Regions from separate parts of the Streptomyces sp. NPDC005774 genome, predicted to be linked through region 4. Evidence: riboswitches for the same ligand, from Rfam matches in the RefSeq annotation. Region 4 holds a riboswitch; each other region holds the start of a gene.
What was found. A riboswitch is a leader RNA that binds a small molecule or an ion and turns the genes downstream of it on or off. The one in region 4 is predicted to bind cyclic di-AMP.
Positions count from the first base shown of each region.

Region 1: it holds a riboswitch for cyclic di-AMP, as region 4 does, so the genes downstream of both, ACFYQA_RS00505 (transglycosylase SLT domain-containing protein) here and ACFYQA_RS02180 (M23 family metallopeptidase) in region 4, are expected to answer to the same signal.
Region 2: it holds a riboswitch for cyclic di-AMP, as region 4 does, so the genes downstream of both, ACFYQA_RS30425 (transglycosylase family protein) here and ACFYQA_RS02180 (M23 family metallopeptidase) in region 4, are expected to answer to the same signal.
Region 3: it holds a riboswitch for cyclic di-AMP, as region 4 does, so the genes downstream of both, ACFYQA_RS28945 (peptidoglycan DD-metalloendopeptidase family protein) here and ACFYQA_RS02180 (M23 family metallopeptidase) in region 4, are expected to answer to the same signal.

Region 1 is NZ_JBIAIV010000001.1:101,946-106,943, reverse strand. Features, by position in the region: gene ACFYQA_RS00515 (outer membrane lipoprotein carrier protein LolA) at 1-292, opposite strand, end outside; gene ACFYQA_RS00510 (polyprenyl synthetase family protein) at 601-1,611, opposite strand; cyclic di-AMP (ydaO/yuaA leader) riboswitch at 2,250-2,417, shown strand; gene ACFYQA_RS00505 (transglycosylase SLT domain-containing protein) at 2,423-2,911, shown strand; gene ACFYQA_RS00500 (HAD family hydrolase) at 2,958-3,827, opposite strand; gene ACFYQA_RS00495 (GNAT family N-acetyltransferase) at 4,076-4,998, shown strand, end outside.
Region 2 is NZ_JBIAIV010000045.1:26,361-31,358, forward strand. Features, by position in the region: gene eno (phosphopyruvate hydratase) at 1-1,101, opposite strand, end outside; gene ACFYQA_RS30425 (transglycosylase family protein) at 1,473-2,234, opposite strand; cyclic di-AMP (ydaO/yuaA leader) riboswitch at 2,239-2,407, opposite strand; gene ACFYQA_RS30430 (transglycosylase family protein) at 2,719-3,672, opposite strand; gene ACFYQA_RS30435 (cytochrome P450) at 4,000-4,998, opposite strand, start outside.
Region 3 is NZ_JBIAIV010000041.1:2,921-7,918, forward strand. Features, by position in the region: gene ACFYQA_RS28930 (helix-turn-helix domain-containing protein) at 1-179, shown strand, start outside; gene ACFYQA_RS28935 (DUF6126 family protein) at 176-298, shown strand; gene ACFYQA_RS28940 (tyrosine-protein phosphatase) at 374-1,171, opposite strand; cyclic di-AMP (ydaO/yuaA leader) riboswitch at 1,677-1,839, shown strand; gene ACFYQA_RS28945 (peptidoglycan DD-metalloendopeptidase family protein) at 1,844-2,818, shown strand; gene ACFYQA_RS28950 (SGNH/GDSL hydrolase family protein) at 3,130-3,915, shown strand; gene ACFYQA_RS28955 (MBL fold metallo-hydrolase) at 4,370-4,998, shown strand, end outside.
Region 4 is NZ_JBIAIV010000002.1:16,313-21,310, reverse strand. Features, by position in the region: gene ACFYQA_RS02195 (cation:proton antiporter) at 1-593, opposite strand, end outside; gene ACFYQA_RS02190 (dihydrofolate reductase family protein) at 1,083-2,216, shown strand; tRNA gene ACFYQA_RS02185 (tRNA-Met) at 2,282-2,355, shown strand; cyclic di-AMP (ydaO/yuaA leader) riboswitch at 2,723-2,880, shown strand; gene ACFYQA_RS02180 (M23 family metallopeptidase) at 2,892-3,929, shown strand; gene ACFYQA_RS02175 (PrsW family intramembrane metalloprotease) at 4,027-4,998, opposite strand, start outside.

The sequences.
Region 1 (4,998 bases), on a different contig from region 4:
GGCTGCTCTCCAGGCCGCCGAGGTCCGGCAGTCCGAGGTCAGTGGTGATCTTCACGGTGCCGGAGAGCTGCTCGACATCCGACTGGGCGATCTTCTCGATCAGCTGCGCTGCGGTGATCTTCGGCAGGTCCGGGTCGCCGGAGTCGGCGAGCGCGGGGACGAGCCCGATGGTCGCGGCCGCCACTCCCATCACCGTGACCGGGACGATGTACCGCGCGGCCCTGCTCCGGCGTGCGCCCGGCTCGCCGGCCTCACGAGCGGTCGTCGTGTCGTCGGATTCGTACGGTGCCATGTGTGCCCTACCTCCGTGGTCGGCGGCGGCCTGCGTCTCGTGTCGCTCGCACCAGTCACACCCTGAGCCGCCATTCTCACCCGAATCGGTGAGGAGTGGTGATGTCCGTCGTGTTCCATCTGACCAAACCAGACGGGCAGATGCGTCAGACCCCGGACTCAACTCCGTGTACTGCTGCGGTATGACACGGGGCGATGTTCCGCCTCCCGACCAGTAGGGGTCGGGGGGAACTGCGGTAAGGGCCGGCGACGACCGATGCGGGTCGATGGCGGGGGAACCCGAAGCGGCGGACAGGGACGGCAGGCGGGTCAGCCTGCCCGGTGCACCACCGCGTCGCACAGCTCGACCAGGGCCGTCTTCGACTCGCACTCCGGCAACGGAGCCAGCGTCGAGCGCGCCTCTTCCGCATAGCGCACGGTGTCCCGGCGGGCCTGCTCCAGCGCGGGGTGGGCGCGCAGCAGCCGCAGCGCCTCGGCGTGCCGGTCGTCGTCGGTGAGGTCGGAGTCCAGCAACTCGCACAGGGCGATGTCCTCGGCCAGTCCCAGCCGGGCCGTCCGCTCGCGCAGCCGCAGCACGGGCAGGGTCGGGATGCCCTCGCGCAGGTCGGTGCCCGGGGTCTTGCCGGACTCGTGGGAGTCGGAGGCGATGTCCAGTACGTCGTCGGCGAACTGGAAGGCGACCCCGAGGCGCTCGCCGTACTGGGTCAGCACGTCCACGACGGTGTCGTCGGCCCCGGCCATCATGGCGCCGAACCGGCAGGAGACGGCGACCAGCGAGCCGGTCTTTCCGCTGAGGACGTCCAGGTAGTGGTCGACCGGGTCCCGGCCGTCCTGCGGCCCCGCGGTCTCCAGGATCTGACCGGTGACCAGTCGCTCGAACGCCTCGGCCTGCACCCGTACGGCCTCCGGTCCGAGGTCGGCCAGGATGTGCGAGGCGCGGGCGAAGAGGAAGTCACCGGTGAGGACGGCGACGGAGTTACCCCAACGGGTGTTGGCGCTGGGCACCCCACGCCGTACGGCGGCGGCGTCCATCACGTCGTCGTGGTACAGCGTGGCCAGGTGGGTCAGCTCCACGACCACGGCGGACGGCACGACGCCGGGCGCGTAGGGATCGCCGAACTGGGCGGAGAGCATCACGAGCAGCGGCCGGAACCGCTTGCCCCCGGCCCGCACCAGGTGCTGGGCGGCCTCCGTGATGAAGGGCACCTCACTCTTGGTGGCCTCGAGCAGCCCCTCCTCGACAGCCGTCATCCCGGCCTGGACATCGGCTTCCAGAGCCTGGTCCCGCACGCTCAGCCCGAACGGCCCGACGACGGTCACGAGAGGTCTCCTGTCTGCTGGTGTCCACTGGCGCTTAGACGTCTTGCACAGTCTGTCGATAGGTCGCTGACATCACTCGAGTCAGCGTATCCGGTCATGTTTCGATCACCGCCAGCACCCACATTCCCCAGACTCACCTGCGCACGCGTGCACGGCGTCTCACGGCACCCTCCGATATCGGATCACAACCAGATCGTTTCTGATCAGTTGGTAACAAAGGATATTCCTCGCCTTTCGGGCGTGACGACCCACCCTCGGGACGCACCCCGAACCACGATCCGAACCATGATCCGACACGCGATCCAGCACGCGGTCCGACACCCGGACCATCCTGCCCGCCCAGGCGCACGATTTGCCGCAATTGCCAAGTAAATCCCTCCTGGTGGCAAATGCGAACGCGCCGTGCGGCCAGTGAAGTGAGTCACGCACCCCCCGGCACACCCACCCCTCACACCCGTCGGCGATTCCCCTTGCCCCGAAAGCGAGTTGACTCTTGGCATCCGCAAAGGGCCAAGTGCCGCAAACGCCCGGATACAAGATCAAACAGCGTGATCCGTGACGGTTGCACTTGTTTCCGACAAGTGCACTCGCATACGTTCCCGGCCTGTCGGGCGGACGCCGAATCCTGCCACCGCCCGCGCCACCCATCGATGAACTCACGCACGGCAGGAGCGGGGGACCCAGGTAAGCCGCCGGACCGGTTCGCACCCGGAACGGCTCGGGGTGAAGCCATGCCCGCAGGGGCACGGCCGGGCACTCTCCCGCCCGAACCCGACAGCTCACCTCGCAGGCGTAGGAGAGGAACACAGACATGACCGCATCCGGTTCGCCCCGCCGCTTCGGCCGCTCCCGCCTCGTCCGCTCCCTCGCCGTCGCCGGCGTCGTGGCAGTCGCCCTCCCGCTGTTCGGCGCCACCGCCGCCTCCGCCGCCACGCCCGCCGCTGCCGCGACGTCCGGCGCCGGCTCCGTGACCGCGTACCCGGACAACCTCGACGGCTGGATCCGCGAGTCGCTGTCCGTCATGGCACAGCACGGCATCCCCGGCAGCTACGACTCCATCCACCGCAACATCCTGCGCGAGTCGTCCGGCAACCCGCAGGCCATCAACCTGTGGGACTCCAACGCCGTGGCCGGCACCCCGTCGAAGGGCCTGCTCCAGGTCATCGACCCGACCTTCCAGGCCTACCACGTGCCCGGCACGACCTTCGACCCGTTCGACCCGGTCGCGAACATCACGGCGGCCTGCAACTACGCGGCGGACCGCTACGGCTCCATCGACAACGTCTTCGGCGCCTACTGAGACACCCGGGCCCATCGGGACGCCGGAACACCGACGGCACCGAGGCCTACCGGGACACCCTCCCGGACCAGGGGCGGGGCAGCACGTGCGGGTGCACGTGCGGCTCCGTTCCGCCGAACAACCGCTCGAGGACGACGGCCACGCCGTCGTCCTCGTTCGACGTGGTGACCTCGTCGGCCACCGCCTTGAGCTCGGGGTGCGCGTTGGCCATGGCGACTCCGTGGGCCGCCCAGTCGAACATCGGGATGTCGTTGGGCATGTCGCCGAAGGCGACGGTCCGCCCGGCTTCCAGCCCCAGGTGCTCGGCGGCCAGCGCGAGACCGGTCGCCTTGGTCACACCGCACGGCTGGAGTTCCACGGTGCCCGGACCCGACATGGTGACCGTGGCCAGCGAGCCGACCACCGAACGGGCCGTCGCCGCCAACTCGTCGTCGGTCAGGTGGGGATGGCGCAGCAGCACCTTGCTGATCGGCCGGACCCACAGATCGTCCCGCCGTTCGACCCGCACGGCGGGCAGCGTCGGGTGCGGCATCAGATAGCCCGGTTCGATCAGGGTGAGTCCGTCCACCCCGTCCTGGTCGACCGCGGCGTACAGCTCCCCGACCTCGGCCTCGATCTTCCCCAGTGCGGTCTCCGCCAGTTCCCGGTCCAGGGTGACCGACCACAGCAGCCGGTCCGTACCGGCCTCGTACACCTGCGCGCCCTGTCCGCACACCGCGAGCCCGGTGGCCCCCAGGTCGTCCAGGAGCGGCCGCACTCTGGGCGCCGGGCGCCCCGTCACCACGAGGTGCCGGGCACCGGCCCGCGCCGCCAGCGCCAGCGCGGCGAGGGAGCGGTCGGAGAGGGTGTCGTCGCCGCGCAGCAGCGTCCCGTCCAGGTCGGTGGCGATGAGCGAGCAATCGGTGGGTGCGGCCATGATCAGAGAATACGGATACCGCACCCGCCCGACTCACCACGCCCGAGCCCACCCGGCCCGGTTCACCCGGCCCGGCCCGCTCCACCCGGCCCGCTCCACCAGAGGCGCGGGTGCCCGAGGCGCGGGTGCCCCGGGCGCCATCTGCGGCCTCTGCACCACTTGGCAACAACATGCTCCGCTACCTACCGCCCTCGTGGTCTTGGGCGGTACCTTCCAAGTGTCCAGGGGGGACTTGATCGGGGGGTCAGGTGAGCAGTGGACGCACGCGTGTGCTGAGGCTCGAGGAGCTCGGCGAGGGAGAGCGGGAACGGTGGCGCGAGCTGCGCGCCGCGACGGAGGCGCCGCGCAGCCCTTTCATGGAACCGGAGTTCGCCACCGCCGTGTCGCGGGTGCGGCCGCAGGCCCGGGTCGCGGTGCTGTACGAGGGGGCGTCCGCCGAGCCGGCCGGATTTCTGCCGTACGAGCGGGGTGCGTTGGGGCAGGGCCGGGCGATCGGGCTCGGCGTCTCGGACTGCCAGGGCGCCGTCCTGAGGCCGGGTCTGGCGCCGGCGACCGATGAACTGCTGCGTGCCTGTTCGGTGTCGAGCTTCGCCTTCGACAACCTGGAGGCGGACCAGGCCCTGTTCGTCCCGCACGCGGCCGAGGAGCACGCCACCTTCGTCATCGACGTGGAGAAGGGGTACGAGACCTACGAGACCGTGCTGCGCGCCCAGTCGCCGAAGTTCCTGAAGACCACCCTGGCCAAGGAGCGCCGGCTCGGCCGGCAGGCCGGACCGGTGCGGTTCGTGTTCGACGAACGCGACCCGGCCGCGCTCCGCGCGCTCATCGGGTGGAAGTCGGCGCAGTACCGCAGGACCGGGCGCCGCGACCGGTTCGCGCAGGAGTGGATCACCCGGCTCGTGGGCCATCTGGCCGGGACCCGGGCTCCGGAGTGCACGGGCACGCTGTCCGTCCTGTACGCCGGGGACCGTCCCGTGGCCGCCCACTTCGGCCTGCGCTCGGCCTCGGTGCTGGCCTGCTGGTTCCCGGCGTACGAACCGGAGTTCGCGAAGTTCTCGCCGGGACTCGTGCTGCATCTGCGGATGGCCGAGGCGGCGGCCGGCGAGGGCATCGGCCTGCTCGACATGGGCCGCGGCCCGGCCGAGTACAAGGACTCCCTGAAGACGGGCGA
Region 2 (4,998 bases), on a different contig from region 4:
CTCACCGGAGCGGTGCGACATCATGCACTTGAAGCCGTTGCGCTGGGCCAGCTCGACGGCGTCCAGGGTCTCGGTCAGCGAACCGATCTGGTTGACCTTGACCAGCAGGGAGTTGGCCGCGCCCTCCTCGATGCCGCGGGCCAGGCGCTCCGGGTTGGTGACGAACAGGTCGTCGCCGACGATCTGGACCTTGTCCCCGAGCTTGTCGGTGAGGGCCTTCCAGCCGTCCCAGTCGTCCTCGAACAGCGGGTCCTCGATGGAGACCAGCGGGTACGCCTCGACCAGCTCGGCGTAGTACTCCGTCATCTCGGCGGCGGAGCGCTCCTTGCCCTCGAAGACGTACGTGCCGTCCTTGTAGAACTCGGAGGCGGCGACGTCGAGCGCGAGGGCGATCTGCTCGCCGGGGGTGTAACCGGCTTCCTTGACGGCCTCGAGGATGAGGTCGAGTGCCTCGCGGTTGGAGCCGAGGTTCGGGGCGAAGCCGCCCTCGTCGCCGAGGCCGGTGGCCAGGCCCTTGCTCTTCAGGACCTTCTTCAGCGTGTGGTAGACCTCGGTGCCCCACCGCAGCGCCTCGGAGAAGGACTCCGCGCCGATCGGGGCGATCATGAACTCCTGGATGTCCACATTGGAGTCCGCGTGCGAACCGCCGTTGAGGATGTTCATCATCGGCACCGGCAGCAGGTGCGCGTTGGGGCCGCCCAGGTAGCGGAAGAGGGGCAGGTCGCTGGCCTCGGAGGCGGCGTGGGCGACGGCCAGGGAGACGCCGAGGATGGCGTTGGCGCCGAGGGAGCCCTTGTTCTCGGTGGCGTCCAGGTCGAACATCGCCTGGTCGATCAGGCGCTGCTCGGTGGCGTCGTAACCGACGAGCTCCGGGCCGATCTGCTCGATGACGGCCAGGACGGCCTTCTCGACACCCTTGCCGTGGTAACGGTCGGGGTCGCCGTCGCGGAGTTCGACGGCCTCGAAGGCGCCGGTGGAGGCGCCGGACGGGACGGCGGCACGACCCGTGCTGCCGTCGTCGAGGCCGACCTCGACCTCGACCGTGGGATTGCCTCGGGAGTCCAGGATTTCCCGGGCTACGACGACGTCGATGGACGGCACGAGCATCTCCTTCATGGATGTGACGTGGTTCAGCGGGGCCACGGGGCCCTGCGGACCCGAGCCTATCCGGCTCGGGGCGATCGGCCATCCGGTCGGCCGCTTCGCGGACAGAACCGAGAGTAAATTGTTTCCGAACGGAACAAAGGCGGTATCGGAAAACCGGGAGACGGAAAACCGCGAGACGGGGGGCGGGAGGCCGGGAGACGGGGGCGGGAGGCCGGGAGACGGGAGACGGGAGGCCGAGTCCAGCACCGCGTACGGACCGGATCCAGCACCTGATACGGAAAAGCCCCGCCCCGGCGCGTACGGGGGATACGCGCCGGGGCGGGGCAAGGACCCCGTGGGGGCGGGGCGGGACGTGCGGCCGCGCCTTACTTCAGGTGCAGCTGCTGACCCGGGTAGATGAGGTCGGCGTCCTCGACGATGTCGTCGTTCAGCTTGAACAGCTTGTCCCAGCCGCCCTTGACGTCGTGCTCCGAGGCGATCGAGCTGAGGGTGTCGCCCTTGACGACCTTGTACTCGCCGTCGCCCTTCTCGACCTTCTCGCCGGTCGGGGTGGTGACGGTCTTCTTGGCGGCCGGACGCTCGTCGGAGCGGGAGGCCTTCTGCTCGGCGGAACGCTCGGGGGCGGCCTCGGTGCTCCGCTCCTGGGACTCCTGCTTCGGAGCCTCCTGCTTCGGAGCCTCCTGCGAGGAGCCGCTGCTCTGGCGGCCGGAGCTCTGGTTGCCCGATCCCTCGGCGGAGCCGCCACCGCTGTGGGCGGCGTTGGACAGGCCCTTGCCGCAGACCGGCCAGGCACCCTTGCCCTGGCCCGCGAGGACCTTCTCGGCGATCTCTATCTGCTGGGCCTTGCTGGCCTGGTCGGCGGTGCCGGCGTGCGCCGTGCCGCCGTAGCCGGCCCAGGTGGAGGCGGAGAACTGCAGACCGCCGTAGTAACCGTTGCCGGTGTTGATCGACCAGTTGCCGCCGGACTCGCACTGGGCGACGGCGTTCCACTCGGAGGCGGTTGCGGCGGAAGCATTGCCGGCCGCCATCAGCGGGGCGGCGACAGCGGCACCGGTGACGCCGGCGACGGCGATGACACGGGTGGCCTTGGACGGACGGCGGTGCTTGCCCTTGCCGGAAAACAGCATGGTTGGATCCCCTCACCGACGCCTACGAGGTGAGCTGTCGGGTTCGGGCCGGTTGAGTTGCCCGGCCGCGTCCCTCCCGGGACGCGACTTCACCCCAAGCCGCATCCGGCTTTCTCCACCGGATCCGGCGCCTACCTTGGGTCCCCCGCTCCTGCCTACGGCGCATGACGCGACGACTGTTCCCGTGCTGCCACTGGCAGGATTCGGCGTGGTGGCGGCCGGGGCCCGCGATGGCGAGCGGTCACGACCGTAGACACGGGATCGGCGGATTATCAAAGACGATCAGGGCTTCTGAGACCTATCTCTCATCGCCTTTAAATCGGACATTCGTCGCGAAACGTGACCCTCAATTGGCTTTGTCGGCGCGCTTTTTCGCGCGCCGACCCACCTGCCGCCCCGTCACCGGCCGACCGGCGCACGCCCGCCGCCCGGCCGGGAGAGGCCTGCGCGCCCGACTGCCGACCGGATGTCAGCCGTTGTCCGATTAGGACCCGAACCCGAGCGCCTGACCGGGAAGGATGAGGTTCGGGACGGCCGCGCCCACGACCTCGCCCCCTTCGCCGTACTGGGCGAGCCATCCACCGCCGAAAGCGGGGGAATCGGAGTCGGCCGAGGAACCGCTGCCGGAGTTCGTGCCGGAGCCGCCCGACGGGGACGAGCCGTCAAGACCGCGCGCGAAGCCGAGGCCGCCGCGCGAGGCGTGCCGGCCGGAGGATCCGGCGTCGCGGTCCTCCCGCACCTCTTCCTCGGCGCTGGCGCCGCGGTGACGGCCGCCGCCGGAGTCCTCGCCGTCGACCGATGCCGAAGCGCCACCCTCCTGCCCCGACTTGTCGGATTTCTCACCCTTGACGGGGGTAGAGGCGGAGGGAGAGGTGGAAGCGTCGGGCTCGGCCGATCCGTCCGCACCCTCTTCCTTCTCCTTGCCGTCCGCGGCGCCCTTGGCGTCCTTCGCGTCCGACGAGGAGTCGGAGGACTGGGACGGCGACGGAGTGGCGGACCTTCCGGGACCGGACTTGTCCGTCGAGTCGCCCTGCGTACCGGTGTCGACGTCGGGCACGGACAAGTCCTGGCCCAGGCCCCCCAGCAGCCCGCAGGCCCTCCACGCGCCGACACCCTGGTCGGCGAGGATCTTCTCGGCCACCGCTATCTGCTGGCCGCGGCTGGCCTGGTCGGCGCTGGTCGCGTAGTCGAGGCCGCCGTACTTCTCCCAGTCCCCCTGGGCCAACTGCAGGCCACCGTAGTAACCGTTGCCGGAGTTCTGGCTCCAAGAGCCACCGGACTCGCACTCGGCGACCCTGTCCCAGGTCGAGCCGTCGGCCGCGCTGGCCGCGCCGGCGCCGAGGAGGGGGATCGCGATGGCCGAGCCGGTCACTCCGGCCGCGACGAGGAGAGCCGGAGCCTGGCGGGGGCGACGGTGACGACCGTTCCCGGAGAGCATGCGGAGACCTTTCGCAGACAACGGTTGCTCGCACGGCGGTTCGAGCTGTGGTGCCGCAAGAACGAGACGCCGTGCTTGATGGGTGAACGTATCGGCAGTCGAACGTCTGTCACAAGTTCATGCCGCGCAGATCACATAAAGATCACAGAGGTGAGCGAGTGTCATCTTCACGCTGGTCCCGCCGGGGTTCGACGGACCGTGTCCACAACGGACCTGACGGTCACTTGCCCGAGGACGAAAGGCAGCCGGAGGCCGGCCCGGGGCGGACTCGGCGGCCATCCGGGGCATTTCGGAATGCGTGCCGAGCACGGCGCTCTGTAGGCGACATCACGTCGGCAGCGCGGTGAATCGCACCGGCAGTGTGCGCAGTCCGCGCATGATGAGACCGCCGCGCCAGCGCAGTTCGGCCGGTTCCGCGGCGAGTTCGAGGTCCGGCAGACGGGTCAGCAGCGTGGCGAGCGCGGTCTGGCCCTCCAGGCGGGCCAGGGGAGCGCCGAGGCAGTAGTGGATGCCGTGGCCGTATCCCAGATGCTGGTTGTCGCGCCGTGCGAGGTCGAGCGTGTCGGGGTCGGTGAACCGCTCCGGGTCCCGGTCCGCGGCGGCCAGGACGACGAGGACCGGGTCGCCGACCGAGATGTGCTGCCCGCCGAGGGTGAGCGCCTCGGTGGCGAACCGCCAGGTGGCCAGCTCCACGGGACCGTCGTAGCGCAGGAGTTCCTCCACTCCGGTCTCCAGCAGTCCGCGTTCCCCGGCGGCGAGGGACGTCTGCAGGCGCTCGCGCTGCTCGGGGTGGGTGAGGAGGGCGTAGGCGCCGTTGCCGATGAGGTTGACGGTGGTCTCGAAGCCCGCGAACAGCAGGATGAACGCCATGGCGGCGGCCTCGTTCTCGGTGAGGTGCTCACCGTGGTCGGAGGCACGGATCAGACCGGAGATGAGGTCCTCGCCGGGGGCGGGTTCGGCGGGCAGGGCCTCGCGCTTGCGGTGGATCAGATCGGCCAGGTAGGCGCGCATCTTCTTCACCGACCGGGCGACGCCGCCTCTGGGACCGCCTTGATGCCGGATCATCATGGCCGCCCAGTCGCGGAAGTCGTCCTGGTCCTCCCGGGGTACGCCGAGCAGGTCGCAGATGGCGTAGATGGGGAGAGGGAAGGCGAAATCGTGGATGAGGTCGGCGGAGCCGCTGTCCGCGAACCGGTCGATGAGCCCGTCGGTGAGCTCCTGCACCCGGGGCGCGAACTCGGCGACCCGGCGCGGTGTGAACGCCTTGCTGACCAGCCGGCGCAGCCGGGTGTGGTCCGGCGGATCGATGTTGAGCAGATGCGACAT
Region 3 (4,998 bases), on a different contig from region 4:
GCCTCGGGGACGCCCTGCACCGCCTCGCCCCGGGTGACAGCGCGCACTTCGACTCGCTGACCCCGCACCGTATCGCCGCCGAGGACCCCGACGGGGTCGAGCTGCTGTTCGTCCACACCCTGCTGCAGAGTCCCACGGCCGCCCTGTGCCTGGGCCCCACCCAAGGAGATCTGTCATGAAAGACCTGGAGGAGAAGTTTCCCCGCGCCCTGTGGGTGAGGCTGTTCGTCTACGTGGTGGTGGGGCACCTCTTCGCGGGCTTCATCTATCTGCTGTTCGAGCTGGGCGCGAAGCAGTAGTCCCCGGACGGACACGGCAGGAGCCGAGCGACTCCGTGATCCCCCGGTCGAGCGTCCGCTCGACCGGGGGATCACTCAGTCCAGCATGCGCTCGCGCAGCCGCTCCCGGTTCTCGGGGGTGAGTCCGAGTGCCTGCTCGAGGTAGGGGTCCACGCCGCCCCAGGTCTCCTCGATCGTCTCCAGCGCGGCCGACAGATACTCGGCGCGGGCGTCGAACAGGGGGTCGAGCAGCTCCATGACCTCGGGGGAGTAGGCCGAGGCGGGGGTGCCGCTGCGGCGCACCTTGTAGCGGCGGTGCGCGGCGCTGGACTTCAGGTAGTCGTCGAAGATCGCGTCCCGTTCCACGCCCAGCGCGAGCAGTGTCACCGCCACCGACAGACCCGCGCGGTCCTTGCCCGCCGCGCAGTGCATCAGCGCGGGCACACACTCCTCGGCGAGCGAGAGCAGCACCCGGGAGTGCTCGGCGGTGCGTTGCCTCACCGTCACGCGGTACGAGGCGATCATCCGCTTCGCCCCCTTGTCGCCGGCGAGGACCGAGCGGAGCTGGTCCAGGTCCCCGTCGCGGACCATCCTCCAGAACTCGGCGCCGTCGGCCGGGTCGCTCAGCGGCAGATTCACATTGCGCACGCCGGGCAGTTCGATGTCCCGCCCGTCCAGCTTGTGGTCGGCCGCGTTACGGAAGTCGAAGACGGTGTGCAGTCCCAGGGAGGACAGGAAGGCGGCGTCCTCCTCGGTGGCGTGCGCGAGATGGCCGCTGCGGAACAGCACCCCGTGCCGCACCCGGTGGCCGTCGACGGTCGGCAGGCCTCCCACATCACGGAAATTGCGCACCCCGGTGAGCTCGGGTTCGGTCGACGGGATCTGCTGCGTCACGGGGGCCCCTCTCCCACTCTGCGCCGCCGACGCGGCGGCGTCGGCGGGTGTCACCCGACGATACGACATGCCTGACAGGGGCAATGAGTTGGTGACGGGGCCGTCGGAGTGGAGACGGGACTGTCCCGGTGGAGCCGCCGGCGTGGACGGATCCGCGCCGGACCCGCGGCCGACCGGTCGAGCCATCCATATTTACCTTATTGGGTCGTTCTGTCCGTTTGGGGGGTTTAGTCGTAATTTGCTCCGATAGGCGGGGAGATGGGGATGGGGTGGTGAGCATCGTCATAGAGGTGACGATGCGTTGTCGCCATGTTCACGTAATTCCAGTATTGCGCAAGGGGATTCGGGGGGTGCCGAAAATTCGGGGCGACTCCGAGTGACGGTTTTCAGGTCAATGGATCACTAAACAACGCCTTCGCTCGGAAGATCGGGCTTGTCCCTTTGCGTCTCGGTCGCCTACGTTCGCCATCGATCCGGACGGACGCCTAATCCTGCCGCTGTCCGGAGCCTTCACACTCTGATCCGCGTATGGCAGGAGCGGGGGACCCACAGGTACGACTGCCTGTTCCGGTCTCCGGAACGGCTTGGGGTCAAGTCGCGTTTTCGACGCGGCCGGGCATCTCCAGCCCGCACCCGACAGCTCACCTCGTAGGCGCCGGAGAGGAATTCGTCATGCCCGCAAAGGGTAAGCACCGTCGTCCCAGCGTTTCGCGTCTCACCCGTTCCATCGCCGTCGCCGGAACCGGTGGCGCCGTACTCGCCCTGCCGCTTCTCGGTGCCACGGGAGCGAACGCCGCCACTCCGCAGGCCGCCCCGGAAAAGGCCGTCCAGTCGTATTCCGTCGCCGGCAAGACGTCTGACGGCGTGAAGGTCGACGGCGACAGGAACGGCGACACCCGCACGTACATCGTGAAGGGCGGCGACTACCTGGCGAAGATCGCCGAGTCCGAGAACGTCGACGGCGGCTGGAAGCAGCTCTACTCCGACAACCGCGAGACCGTGGGCGACGACCCGTCGCTCATCCACCCCGGTCTGAAGCTCTCGGTCGACGGCAAGGCCGCCGCGACCGGCGCGCCGAAGAAGTCCTCCTCTTCCGAGGCGCCCTCTTCGTCCGCTCCGGCCGCTCCCTCGGCTCCGTCCTCCGCCTCGAATTCGTCGACGGCCGGCGAGGCCTCCGAGCAGTCCGCGCCGAAGTCCTCCTCCGGCTCGACGACCGCGAACCAGGCCGCGACCGCCTCCGGCTACAGCTCGCCGGTACCCGGCAGCGGTCTCGGCACCGCCTACAAGGTGGCCGGCAGCATGTGGTCCAGCGGCTACCACACCGGTGTCGACTTCGCCATTCCGACCGGCACCTCCCTGAAGGCCGTGGGCGCGGGCACCGTCGTCTCCGCCGGCTGGGCCGGCTCGTACGGCAACCAGGTCGTCATCAAGCTGAACGACGGCCGCTACGCCCAGTACGCCCACCTGTCCTCGCTGTCCGTCTCGGCCGGCCAGGCCGTGAGCGGTGGCCAGCAGGTCGGCCTCTCGGGCTCCACCGGCAACTCGACCGGCCCGCACCTGCACTTCGAGATCCGCGCCACGCCGGACTACGGCTCGGACCTGGACCCGGTCTCCTACCTCCGCGGCAAGGGCGTCTCCATCGGCTGACCCCCGAGGCAACCTGCCTGACGCGCCGAAGGCCGGACCCCCGATCCCCGGGTCCGGCCTTCGGCGCGTTGGCGCGTTCGGTGGGCTCGGCGGATTCGGCGGGGTGGAGTTCCGGGAGCGCCGGGGATGTTCCGTGCGTCACGTTGCTCGCCGCTCAACGTCCCCGCGCGGAGGGCTATTCCGAATTGGCCCACACTTCGCGAGTGGCTTATCTCACCGCCCGTCAATGCCTTCCTACGGTCGCGTAGGTCACATTCGAAGGTGAATCATGTCCGGGTGTGGCAGACGATTCGAAGAATGACAGCAAGGCAGTGATCGGGTCGTACGTGGCGGTGGGGGACAGCTTCACCGAGGGCGTCGGTGACCCCGGCCCCGGCGGGGCATTCGTCGGCTGGGCCGACCGATTTGCGGTGCTTCTCGCCGACCGGCGTCCCGAAGGCGACTTCCGGTACGCAAATCTCGCGGTGCGCGGAAAACTGCTCGACCAGATCATGGCCGACCAGCTTCCGCGGGCCGTCGAACTGGCCCCCGCACTGGTTTCTTTCTGTGCGGGCGGCAACGACATCCTGCGCCCCGGCAGCGACCCGGACGAGGTGGCCGAGCGTTTCGAGCGGGCGATCGCCGCGCTCACGGCGGTCTCCGGCACGGTTCTGGTGACGACCGGGTTCGACACCCGTGGCGTACCCCTGCTCAGGCATCTGCGCGGCAAGATCGCCACCTACAACGGGCATGTGCGGGCCGTCGCCGACCGGTACGGCTGTCCGGTGCTCGACCTCTGGTCCCTCAGGAGCATCCAGGACCGCAGGGCCTGGGACACCGACCGGCTGCACCTGTCGCCCGAGGGGCACACACGCGTGGCGCTCCGCGCGGGACAGGCTCTCGGCCTGGACGTCCCGGCCGACCCGGAGCAGGCCTGGCCCCCGCTGCCGCCGCGCGGCAGCCTCGACGTCCGGCGGGACAACGTCCACTGGGCGCGCGAGTACCTGGTGCCGTGGATGGGGCGCAGGCTGCGCGGGGAGTCGTCGGGGGACCACGTGACGGCGAAGGGCGCGCTGTCCCCGGACGACATCAAGGAGCGCATCGCCTCGGTGGCATGACGCGGGGGGCATGACGCGGGTGGGAGGGGACGAGGCGGGGAGAGCGGGGAAGGGAGCGCGCGCGGGCACGGTCCCGCGCCCGGGGCGTCCGTGTTCCCGAGTACAGCGGGCCCGCCCGGACGGCTCTTCCTGTTCCGGCCCCGGCTTCCTGGGCCGGCGGGCTTTGGACACCGGAACTCGCTCACGGCCACGCCCCCGACGAGCGGGGTGAGCGTCGTCGCCCACCTCTCGATCCACAGCCGCCATCCCGTGGGGGCGTACCACCGCGCGGCTTGCGCAGCCGCGCGGGATCGGCCTCGGGCGCGTGGGCGAAGAGGACGGCCACCGGCTTTTCCTTCGCCGAGAAGCGAGGGGCACGGGCACGGCTCCGGGGCGCTTTCCGGTCGGTGAGGCGTCTCGAGGCCGGGCCGGCCACACATAATGGAATATCTGACTGACTCCGTTTGGAGGCATTGTGGCCGGTACCCGTTCCCAGAGCTCCGGGCTCCGTGCGCTACGGCCCGCGGCCTTCGGCGCGGACCCCACCGGTGAGCGCATGGCGCGTATCCGCAGGTCCCCGCACTACCGGGACGGCGTGTTCCAGAACCCCAAAGGCCCCACTCGGCTCCGGCCCCCGGGCTCGTCCCGGGACCTTGCGAAGACCTACTTCGACAAGGACACCCGGTCCCGCCGTGCCCCGCACGGCGCCCTGCCGGTGCACGCCACCACCCTTGCCGACCTGGCCCGCCCGCCTGTCTCCGGACTGCGCCTGACCTGGATGGGCCACTCCAGCGTGCTCGTGGAGATCGACGGGCGACGGGTGCTGTTCGACCCCGTGTGGGGCGAGCGCTGCTCCCCGTTCCCCTTCGCCGGTCCGAAGCGGCTGCACCCGGCACCCCTGCCGCTGGCCGCGCTCGGTCCGGTCGACGTCGTCGTGATCTCGCACGACCACTACGACCATCTGGACCTGCCCACCATCAAGGCGCTCGCCGGCACGGACACGCTGTTCGCCGTGCCGCTCGGCGTGGGTGCCCATCTCGAGCACTGGGGCGTGTCCGCCGACCGGCTGCGCGAACTGGACTGGCACGAGACGACCGGGGTCGG
Region 4 (4,998 bases):
ATGGCGAGCACCATCAGGAAGCCGAACGCCTTGGACGCCTGGAGCTCCATGTCTCCGAGCCCCTGGGCGCCGCTGAGGACGGGCTGCAGCGCGGCGAGGTACAGCGCGAGGAAGATGTCCTCGACGACGGTGACACCGAGGATGAGGCGGGTCTCGGGCCGGCTGATGTGGCCCAGCTCGATGAGGATCTTCGTGACGATCGCGGAGGACGAGATGCCGAGCACCCCGGCGAGCACCAGGGCCTCCCGCGCTCCCCAGCCGAGGGCGAACCCGAATCCCAGCCCCGCGCCGACGTTGAGCGCCAGGTAGATGCCACCGGCGCTGAGGAGCTGTTTGCCGCCCCGTCTCAGGTCGTCGAGGTGGAACTCCAGGCCGAGGTAGAAGAGCAGCAGGACGAGACCGAGTGCCGACAGCATCGAGAAGTCGTGCGCGTCCTCGACCAGGACCAGGCCGGGCGTGTGCGGGCCGAGCAGTATGCCGGCGAGCATGAACAGCGGGATCGTCGGCAGCCCGATCCGGCTGCCGAGACGGGCCAGGAACGCCGCGGCGAGGAACGCGCCGCCCATGGCGAGCAGGGTGTCGGCATGTCCCACGGGTCACCACCACAGCACGGGGACGGAGGGGGAAATGATCGACTGACCCGAGTGGGGAATGCTTCTTCGTGTTGGTGGGGGTTCTCCGCCATACGGGGCTGCGGCCGGTACACCCACGGGTCCCGAGGGGTTACGGCCTGTGCGTCCCGGGACCGTGGCCCGGGGGTTTCTCAACGCTCACATCCGACCCCCGGCACTCGCCATCCGTGACGCCACCAAACGGGATGGCGGACGACACCCACGGGGCATGGGGGGAAGGTCCTCATCGCGGGCCGGTTGTCGGACTCGGCGAGTCACCGCGTTTCCACGCCGTACGGTTCGCGCCGTACGGTTTCGCGCCACGTGGCGGTGGCACACCGTACGGCTTCCCTCCGCGCGGGGACACACCGGGTGCAAGACTCTCTGCGCCGGCCCAGTCCGGCCCAGTCCGGCCCAGCTCAGTCCAGTCCAGCCCTGTCCTGCCCGCCGTCCCTGTCAGGAGCGCCGTCGATGCCCCACCCGTACGTCCTGCTGTCCGCCGCCGTCTCGCTCGACGGGTATCTCGACGACACCGGCCCCGAACGGCTGCTGCTGTCCGGTCCGGAGGACTTCGACCGGGTCGACGAGGTACGGGCGTCGGTCGACGCGATCCTGATCGGCGCCGGCACGATCCGCGCCGACAACCCCCGGCTGCTGGTCAACGCGCCCGAGCGGCGTGCCGCCCGGGTCGCCGAGGGCCGCCCCGCATACCCGCTGAAGGTCACCGTCAGCGGCTCGGGCGACCTGGACCCGGCGGCGCGGTTCTGGCACACCGGCGGCGCGAAGGTCCTCTACACGAGTGACAAGGGTGCCGAACGCGCCCGCGCGCACGGCATCGCCGCCGACATCGTGCCGCTCGGTGCCGAACTCGACTGGCGGCGGCTCCTGACGCACCTGTACGACGCGTACGGCGTCCGGCGGCTCATGGTCGAGGGCGGCGGTCTGATCCACACCCAGCTCCTCACCCAGGGCCTCGCAGACGAGCTCCAGCTGGTCCTCGCCCCGCTCTTCGTCGGGGACCCGGACGCCGCCCGCCTCTTCGGCCCCGGCACCTACCAGGGCGGCCGGCTGCGGCTGTCGGAGACCCGCCCCATCGGCGACGTCGTCCTCATGCGCTACGAGCCCACCGCCCCCGGCACCGGCCCGCTCCCGGTGGCCGCCGACCACCACTGGCTGGCCCTCGCCTGTGAACTGGCGGACCGGTGCCCGCCCTCGGAGACGGCGTTCAGTGTGGGCGCGGTGGTCGTGGCGGCCGACGGCACCGAACTGGCGCGCGGCCACTCCCGCGAGGCCGGCGACCCGACGGTGCACGCCGAGGAGGCCGCCCTCGCCAGGATCGACCCCGCGGACCCGCGGCTCGCGACCGCCACCGTGTACTCCAGCCTGGAACCCTGTGCCCGCCGCGCATCCCGTCCGGAGCCCTGCGCCCGGCTGATCCTGGACGCGGGGGTACGGCGGGTGGTCACCGCCTGGCGGGAGCCGGACACCTTCGTGGCGGGCGCCGACGGCAGTGGCGTGCTGGCCGCGGAGGGTGCCACGGTCGTCGTTCTGCCGGAGCACAAGGAGGCCGCCGAGGCGCCGAACGGCCATCTGACCGGCCGGTGACGGAGGGGCGGCGGGCATGTGTGTGCGGAGTGCCCCGCGGATGCCGTATGCTGGTTACACAACGGCGCGGGGTGGAGCAGCTCGGTAGCTCGCTGGGCTCATAACCCAGAGGTCGCAGGTTCAAATCCTGTCCCCGCTACTGAAGGTCGAGGGCCGGAATCCGAAAGGGTTCCGGCCCTCGGTCGTTCCCGTTCCCCCTTCTCGGCCCAGGACCCGTCTTCCGGGTCTTCCGGCGGAGGTTTCGAGAACGCGTCCCCCGGGCAGCCCTTCCGCACCGATGTCACGCCAGGTGATCGGGCCACCGCGCTGCGCATAACGACTGACGTGTCGTCAGGTCCAGTGTGACGAATGAGGGGAAGTCAACTCGCCCGTTTTGAGGTGGTCGTGGCGCTTAAGTCTGTGCGGAATCGTTAACGATCAAGAGGAACGGCTTGGAATACGAGCCCTCCGTCTATTAACGTTCGATAACGCAGCGCGGTCGTCCCAGCCGTCACACGAGTCGGCTCCGTGCGCACGCGCCGAATCCCGCAAGGGAACCGGGGAACCAACACCTTGGGGTGAATCGTGCGGATGCCCCCGTGGAGACACGGGCGGTATACGCGCGTAGGAGACCTTCCTGCTCCGAACCCGTCAGCTAACCCGGTAGGCGAGAAGGAAGGAAAGGAGTGCGCCCACGTGGCGTCAAACCGGCCTGCTCCTGAGGCCCCCTTCATGCCGAGCCAGCGCGACAGCGAGACCTTCGGCTACGGCAGCATCCGCACCGACGAGGGCCCCTTCGAGGAGTGGAACCCCACCGCGGAGTCCCTTCCTCCCGTGCGCGGCCGGCATCGCGTCGGCAAGCAGCGCGGTGGAGGCCTCGCCCGTAGCTCCACCGTCCTGGGCGTCGGTGTCATAGCCGCTGTCGCCGGTGGCGGCATGGCCAGCGCCCAGACCGGCAAGCCGCCGGTCTCGATCTCGATGCCGGACCTTCCCTCTGTCGGTTCCCTCATCTCCGACGAGGAAACCCCCCAGGGCTCCGCCACCCCGCTCAGCAGCATCGGCACGGTCGCCGACGAGGCCGAGCAGGGCGGCAGCACCTCCGACGCCGGCGAGGTGCTGCGCGCCCGGATCATGGCCCAGGTCGAGCAGCAGCAGAGCCAGGCCGAGGACAAGGCCGCCGCCGAAGCCGTCGCCAAGGCGGAGAAGGAGGCCAAGGAGCAGGCCGCCGCCGCGAAGAAGGATGCGGAGGAGAAGGCCGCCGCCGCCAAGGAGAAGGCGGAGGAGGAGGCCGAGAAGAAGGCCGAGGCCGAGCGTCTTGCCAAGCTGGCCACGCAGTACGCGCTGCCCACCTCCTCGTACACCATCTCCTCGACCTTCGGTCAGGCCGGCGCCTACTGGTCCTCCGGCCAGCACACCGGTCTGGACTTCGCCGCCCCCACGGGCACGCTGATCAAGGCGGTCCACACCGGCACGATCACCTCCGCCGGCTGGGACGGCTCCTACGGCTACAAGACCGTGCTGACCCTCGACGACGGCACCGAGGTCTGGTACGCCCACCAGTCCTCCATCAACGTCAGCGTCGGCCAGCAGGTCAACACCGGCGATGTGATCGGCCGTGTCGGCTCCACCGGCAACTCCACCGGCGCCCACCTCCACCTGGAGGTGCACACCGGTGGCTCCGGCTCGGGCATCGATCCGCTGGCCTGGCTGCAGTCGAAGGGCCTCACCGTCTGAGACACCGGCCCCCGGCCGGTTCCCGCGTGCTCTCGCAGCCACAGCCCCGGCAGTCCCGACGACGACCCCCCGACGTCAGGACTGCCGGTCCGGCGTTTCAGGGGCGGTACGGGTACACGTACGGATTCGGCCCGGACGCCGGGTACCCGGGGTGCGCGGGACAGGCGGGGTTCACGACGCCGTACGCGCCGTGCCCCCCGTACACCGGCCAGGGCGGGGCGGGCGGCGCGGTGACCCGGGCCGCGTGTTCCAGGGCCGGGCGGGCCGTGTCGCGGCGCCGCCACAGTTCCCGTAGCAGCTCGTGCTCCCGCGCGGTGAAGTCCGTGCCCGCGCGGCCGCGGCGCCCCCGGTGCCGCAGGAACGCCAGCGACGTCGCGTACGCCCCGTACTGCGCCACCGCGCGGGCCGCGGCCCGGCCGCCGTGCCCGCGCGCGTACCGCAGGGCGACGCGCCGGGCCCGCATCGAGCCGAGCGCGTAGGGCTGGGCCGGGGTCAGCCAACCCGCCCTGACGTAGGTGGGCAGTTCCTCCCGCACGGTCCGCAGCTCGCGCTGCCGGGTCCACACCACCAGCCAGGTCAGCAGGCCGAACGACGGAACCATGAACGCCGCGTACACGGCGAAGAAGCCGTACTCGCCGAGGGTCGAGGAGACGTTCCACAGCGCGTGCATGCCCATCGCGAGCAGCAGGCCGCCGAGCGGGAGCAGGAAACGCACCGGGCGCCGCCGCCCGGTGGCGAGCGCGGCCGTCCCGAAGCCGATGCCGGTGAGGACCGTGAAGAGCGGGTGCGCGAACGGCGACATGACGACGCGGACGAAGAACGTCGCCGCGGTGACGGAGGAGACGCCGCTGCCGCCGATGAGCCGGTCGGTGCCGAAGGCGGTGCCGAGGTAGAGGATGTTCTCGGTGAAGGCGAAACCGGTGGCGGTGACCCCGGCGATCACCACGCCGTCGAGGATCGTGGTGAAGTCGCGTCTGCGGAACAGGAAGACCAGCAGGACGGCGGCGGCCTTCACGGACTCCTCCACGACCGGGGCTATCACGATCGCGCCGAGCGTGTCCGCGCGGGA